One region of the Photobacterium minamisatsumaniensis genome, then DNA from elsewhere that is predicted to be linked to it. Evidence: predicted binding sites of a transcription regulator. Region 1 holds the regulator's gene; the other holds the start of a gene.
What was found. The regulator MetJ, encoded in region 1, represses methionine synthesis genes. The targets are predictions, from matches to a motif close to TTAGACNTNTANANGTCTAA.
Positions count from the first base shown of each region.

Region 2: metN (methionine ABC transporter ATP-binding protein MetN) is a predicted target of MetJ. The motif match lies at 1,427-1,446, and genes of this name have one in related genera.

Region 1 is NZ_JAKJSI010000014.1:151,457-154,882, reverse strand. It holds gene L4D78_RS06860 (O-succinylhomoserine (thiol)-lyase) at 1-1,034, opposite strand, end outside; gene metJ (met regulon transcriptional regulator MetJ) at 1,215-1,532, shown strand; gene L4D78_RS06850 (malic enzyme-like NAD(P)-binding protein) at 1,611-2,861, opposite strand; gene rpmE (50S ribosomal protein L31) at 3,252-3,426, opposite strand, start outside.
Region 2 is NZ_JAKJSI010000052.1:37,895-41,320, reverse strand. It holds gene L4D78_RS24195 (hypothetical protein) at 1-111, shown strand, start outside; gene L4D78_RS24190 (hypothetical protein) at 214-519, opposite strand; gene gmhB (D-glycero-beta-D-manno-heptose 1,7-bisphosphate 7-phosphatase) at 736-1,290, opposite strand; gene metN (methionine ABC transporter ATP-binding protein MetN) at 1,619-2,653, shown strand; gene L4D78_RS24175 (methionine ABC transporter permease) at 2,643-3,329, shown strand; gene L4D78_RS24170 (MetQ/NlpA family lipoprotein) at 3,408-3,426, shown strand, end outside.

The DNA of each region.
Region 1 (3,426 bases):
GCACGGTGAGTCATGCTGGCAGGGTGACAGATCAAGCTTTCAGTACCGCCAAGCGACTCTGCCAGTGAGAAGAACTTCAGTCCGTGAACAAACTCTTCAAGCTGCGAGTAGGTTCCTGCAATCTCAAAGCTCAGCATTGAACCAAAGCCTTTTTGCTGCTTAAGCGCAATGTCATGACCAGGGTGCTCAGGCTGACTTGGATGGTAAATTTGTCCCACAAGCGGCTGTTGCTGTAGATAAGCCAGCACTTTGGCGCTGTTTTCTTCATGCATCCGCATTCTTGGAGCAAGGGTTCGTAAGCCTCTCAGCGTCAAATAAGCATCAAACGGTGCGCCCGTTGCGCCAATACAGTTCGCCCACCAAGCAATCGTCTCGGCCTGCTCCGCTTCTTTAGAGATCAATACGCCACCGACAACATCTGAATGGCCGTTGATGTACTTGGTTGTTGAATGGATCACAAAATCAGCCCCTAGTGCAATGGGCTGCTGAAGGATTGGAGATAAGAAAGTATTATCAACCGCAACCAATGCGCCTTCTTGCTTTGCAGATGTACACAATGCCGCAACATCTACAATTCGCAGTAATGGGTTAGACGGTGTTTCAACCCAAACCAGTTTTGGCTTTAATGCCAATGCTTGAGCCAAGGCCTCAGGGTCGGTTTGATCAACAAAACGGACCTTAAAGTCACCTTTCGTCGCTCGCGTATTAAACAAACGATACGTACCGCCATAACAATCGTGTGGGGCAATAACCAGATCATCTGGGCCAAGCAAGGCCGATGCGAGTAAGTTAATTGCAGCAGTACCACAGCTGGTTACCACACCACCTGCGCCGCCTTCGAGTTCTGCCAAGGCATCGGCGAGCATGTTACGGGTGGGGTTACCAGAGCGAGAATAATCATATTGTGGAAGCTCACCCAACCGAGGAAAGCTGTAGGTTGATGTCAGGTAAATCGGCGGCACAACGGCATTGTGCTGAGAGTCTGACTCAATGCCAGTACGAACGGCTATAGTGGCAAGCTTCTTATCACTCATATTACTTTCCTTGTCGGGGCGAGCCCCTGCTGCGAATAACGTTTATGCAACAACATAACCATATTTACAAAAGACGTCAACACTTCTAGACGTCTACATGTCTTTGCTTATGGCAGTAAATCCGGCTAGAATTCACTCCTATCATATTTATTCAATCAAACATCGCTGAGAAGGTTAACAATGGCAGAGTGGAATGGCGAATACATCAGTCCATACGCGGAACACGGTAAGAAAAACGAACAAGTAAAAAAAATTACTGTTTCGATTCCATTGAAGGTGCTTAAAATTTTAACTGATGAGCGCACTCGCCGTCAGGTGAATAATTTACGCCATGCCACCAACAGCGAGTTGCTATGTGAAGCCTTCTTGCACGCATACACGGGCCAGCCCCTGCCGACCGATGAAGATATCCGTAAAGATTGCCCTGACGACTTGCCAGCCGAAGCAAAAGCGCTAATGGAAGAGATGGGCATTAAGTACGAAGACATTAACGAGTAAACCTCCTTTTCTCGTCAACAAAAATAAAAAAACCAGCCTGGGGCTGGTTTTTTTATTGGTAAGGCAACCTAAAGCAGATTAGCTTTCCATATAACCGACAGGCATCTCGATTCGAGCCACACCCGAATCAACCGCGGCTTGCGCGACTGCCTTCGCAACGCGTGGTAGCAAACGTGGATCCATCGGTTTTGGAATAATATAATCGGTGCCAAACTCTAGCTTATCGACACCAGCCGCTTTAACCACTTCCGCAGGTACTGGCTCTTGGGCTAGTTCACGGATCGCTTTTACCGCAGCCAATTTCATTTCATCATTAATTTCACTCGCACGCACATCCAATGCACCGCGGAAAATGAATGGGAAACAGATAACGTTGTTTACCTGATTCGGGTAGTCAGAACGACCTGTACCCATAATTAAATCATCGCGAACGGCATGAGCCAGCTCTGGTTTAATTTCTGGATCAGGGTTCGAACAAGCAAAAACAATCGGCTGATCCGCCATAAGCTTAAGCAGTTCTGGCGCAAGCAAGTCTGGACCAGATACACCGACAAAGATATCAGCACCTTCGATAACATCTTCTAATGTGCGCTTATCGGTATTATTGGCGAATAATTGCTTATATTCATTGATATCGTCACGACGTGTGTGGATCACACCTTTACGGTCAAGCATGTAGATCTTCTCACGCTGTGCGCCACACTTGATCAATAGCTCCATACAAGCAACCGCAGCCGCACCAGCACCTAGACAAACAATCACAGCTTCGCCAATCTCTTTGCCTTGAAGCTCAAGTGCATTAAGCATGCCCGCAGCCGTTACGATTGCGGTACCGTGTTGATCATCATGGAAAACCGGTACATGGCAGCGTTCGATCAAACGCTTTTCAATCTCAAAACAGTCTGGGGCTTTGATATCTTCAAGATTGATACCACCGAAGGTGTCAGCAATGTTCGCAACGGTATCAACAAACTCATCGATCGTACGGTGTTTAACTTCGATATCAATCGAGTCTAGGCCTGCGAAGCGCTTGAACAATAACGCCTTACCTTCCATGACTGGCTTCGATGCCAATGGGCCTAAATTACCAAGGCCAAGGATCGCAGTACCATTGGTGATAACAGCAACCATGTTGCCCTTACCCGTGTACTTATAAACATTTTCAGCATTCTGTGCGATTTCACGCACTGGCTCAGCCACACCTGGGCTATAAGCAAGAGCAAGATCTTCTACAGTATTGGCTGGCTTAGTGAGTTCAACGGCAATTTTGCCTGGTACTGGGTAAGCATGGTAGTGCAAAGCTTGTTGGCGAAAATCTTCAGACGACATAGTGTTCGAAATCCTGACTGGAAGTGACTTTATTTAATAATTTAGAGGTAGAGCATATTCTATAGCAGCACAAAATCCTAGTATCGAACATCTGGTCATGCCATTAATTCCCGAGCAGAATAGTCAAGTAAAGGCGAAAGTGGTCAATAACTATCAATTTCATCGCTTTCAATCACGGAATATAGTCGCACAGCTAAGCCTGTATAGAGCAATTCGTGCAAACTTTTTGGTTCAGAGCGATATAAATCAATGCACCAGAATACATTTGGTTATTAAAGATACTAGCAGAAAATGAGGCAGGGATTCGTCGAGGGATGTTTAGTCTTATAATAAATAGGCATAAAAAAAGGGACGCCGTAGCATCCCTCTTCTTTCAACATTTTCTGCCAATTACTTGGTAGAAAGAGCACCGAAACGCTTGTTGAATTTGTCGATACGACCACCAGTGCTAACCTGACGCTGCTTACCAGTGTAGAAAGGGTGACACTTATCGCATACATCAAGGTTGATGTCTTTGCTCATAGTAGAGTTAAATACGAAAGTGTTGCCGCAAGAACAACGAGCG
Region 2 (3,426 bases), on a different contig from region 1:
GAGCTTGAACAACCAAGCCGTGCTTTGCAAGCGATGCAGTCCGCTGCGAAATCAAAAGAAATGAAATCTGCAGCCATACCGTGGATAACATTTCTAAAAGATCAAAGCTAACCTTTCAACGATTACCAATGATCTGTGTGTGAGTCAGTCACACTCTTTTGGGAAGCTTTTGCACTGCATTAGCTTCCCGTTTTTTATCTCTACTCGATATGTTTACTTACTCGCTATCTCGATTTTATCCGTATCCGGTTGCTCTATACGTGGCTGAGTATCATAGATAGGATCTTCCGAGCGAGATATCAGAGCGTCATTCATCATTTGTTGATGGGATTGCTGTAGCGACATTACGACCTGATAACGATTTTTTGCATTTAACGACTCAACAACAGCGCGTTTTTGTTCGGCCATTACAACGTTAAGATCATCATGCCACCGTACATCACTCTTCTCATCGGCGTGTGCATAAGCGGTACTTATCGTCGAAAACAGCACCAAACAACCAGCAGCTATTGTATTCATGTCTCTCTCCTTACATTCCCAGTATTAGAAACTGAGACATTGCAGTTTACATGCCAAGGATTAAGCTTCTGAAACAAAAGGGAAATAAAGGAAAGCATTTATGAAGAAAATAAACAGTGGTGAATATATAGTCATATTATGGCGTAATTCGCCAATGTTTAGCCCATAAAAAAGGCCGCCTCAGCGACCTTCTTATATAGCAACGTCACCGTGCAGTTAGCGTGCTGCCAACCATGTCGGTACATCTGCTACGCTATCAAGCACAACAGTCGCGATACTCTCACCCGCTTCAGTTACTGGCTTGCCCGTACGAACCAAAATTTTAGTCCCTACTTCTGCCGCTGCAGCCGCTTCCATATCATCAGCTTTATCGCCAATCATCACCGAGTTCGCCATGTCGATTTTCAAGAAATCACGGGCTGAAATGAACATGCCCGGCTTTGGCTTACGACAATCACAGTCTTGCAGGTAATCACCTTTGCCTTCCGTTGGGTGATGCGGGCAATAATAAATACCGTCGAACTCAACACCGTTATCGACAAAGTTCCAGTCCATCCACTCCGTCAAGGTTAGAAAGTCATCTTCGGTATACATGCCTCGAGCGATCCCAGCTTGGTTGGTCACCAGAACAAGCATATACCCCATCGCCTTTAGCTGTTTGCAGGCATCAAAGACACCTTCAACATACTCGAAGTCATCCACGGTATGTACGTAACCATGATCAACATTAATCACACCATCACGATCGATAAAAACTGCTGGTTTAGCCAAGCGTCAGCCCTCTGTCTAGCTGTATTGTAGTCGTCAAATTATGACATGGGTCGCAGCTGGATTCACCTCTTTATCACCGTTGCTGCTCAGTTATTCAATTTCAGTAATCATTGAATCAAAATAGCCACAAAGCCGTTTGGACGTCTAGACGTAAAAATATCTATTGACTTCATTTGTCTTAGCCCATAGCATCAACGCAATAGATGAGGTTAGCTAACTGTTATCTCACGTGATAAAAATAATGCAAACACATAAAACAACATGACAATATGCCATTAACGCTTCACGATAAGTAATAACATATACGGCATATGATTCAGGATGAACAATGATAGAAATAAATAGAGTTAACAAGGTGTTCTATCAGGGGGAAAGGGAGATCCACGCGCTGCGTGATATTAACCTTACCATTGAACAAGGCACGATCTTCGGCGTAATAGGCTCTTCCGGTGCAGGTAAAAGCACCCTGATCCGTTGTGTTAACCTTTTGGAAAAACCAACTAGCGGTCATGTCATTGTTGATGGCACCGATCTTACGATGCTATCAAGCCAAGAGCTAACCCAAGCTCGCCGAAAAATTGGCATGATTTTCCAACATTTCAACCTGCTTTCATCCCGTACCGTTTTCAAGAATATCGCGTTACCACTAGAACTGGCTGGCGCGTCAAAAGATGCCATCGAGATGAAGGTCAATGAACTTCTTACACTCGTAGGCTTAGCCGATAAAAGCGACACATATCCATCAAATTTAAGTGGCGGACAAAAGCAACGGGTTGCCATTGCGCGTGCCTTGGCTTCTGATCCGAAAGTACTACTTTGTGATGAAGCCACCAGCGCACTTGATCCAGCGACAACTCAGTCTATTTTAGAGTTACTCAAAGAAATCAACCGTAAATTAAACCTAACCATTTTGCTTATTACCCATGAAATGGACGTGGTCAAAAGTATTTGTTCACAAGTGGCAATTATCGGAGATGGTGAGCTGGTCGAAAAAGGCCCTGTCGGTGATATCTTTGCTCACCCCAAAACAGCCCTTGCACGTGAGTTTATCCGTTCTACGCTAGATCTCTCAATTCCTGAAGATTACCGTGCACGCATGGTTGAAACCCGTATCGATAACAGCTACCCATTAGTACGCTTAGAGTTTACTGGTGCGTCGGTAGATGCGCCGTTGATATCACAAGTTGCCCGTGAGTTTAATATTGATATCAGTATTCTAAGTTCAGATATGGACTATGCTGGAGGCGTTAAATTTGGCCTTATGTTGGCTGAATTATTCGGTACCGAGCAAGCTGCGGAACAGGCCATTGCCTTCCTTCGTGATCATAAAGTCAATGTAGAGGTATTAGGTTATGTTGCTTGAATCTGTTGTAACCTGGTGGACAGAAAACGAACGTCTCGTTCAACTGCTAATTGATGCCCTAGGCCAAACCCTGGTAATGGTTTTTGTATCAGGACTTATTGGCTTTTTGATCGGTATCCCTGTCGGCGTTGCACTGCACCTAACCAAAGAAAACGGTTTGCTGGCAAATCCATTCGTAAACAAAGTACTCGGTATCGTGACCAATATTGGCCGTTCGATCCCGTTTATTATCTTACTTGTGGCAATCATTCCTTTTACCCGCTTCGTTGTCGGTAGTTCCATCGGTACCGCTGCGGCTATCGTCCCGCTAACCGTAGGTGCAATTCCTTTTATTGCCCGTTTAGTGGAAGGCGCACTCCTTGAAGTACCAACAGGCTTAGTTGAAGCCGCGCAAGCTATGGGAGCAAAACCAAGCCAAATCATCAGCAAGGTACTATTGCCTGAAGCATTACCGGGTATTGTTAATGCAGTTACGATTACACTGGTTACCCTTGTCAGCTATTCAGCGATGGCGGGAACGGTTGGCGGTGGCGGCCTTGGCGATGTCGGTATCCGATATGGCTACCAGCGATTCGATGGCACAGTCATGTTAATCACCGTGGTCATGCTGGTCATCTTGGTGCAGATTATTCAATCTGCTGGCGATCACCTCGTTAAGCGTTTCGATCATCGCTAAAAGAACACGATTTAAAAGATATATAAAAGACAATTACTATCTAGAATTACGGAAAACCCCAATTTAAGGAGAAATAACATGGCGTTTAACTTGAAGA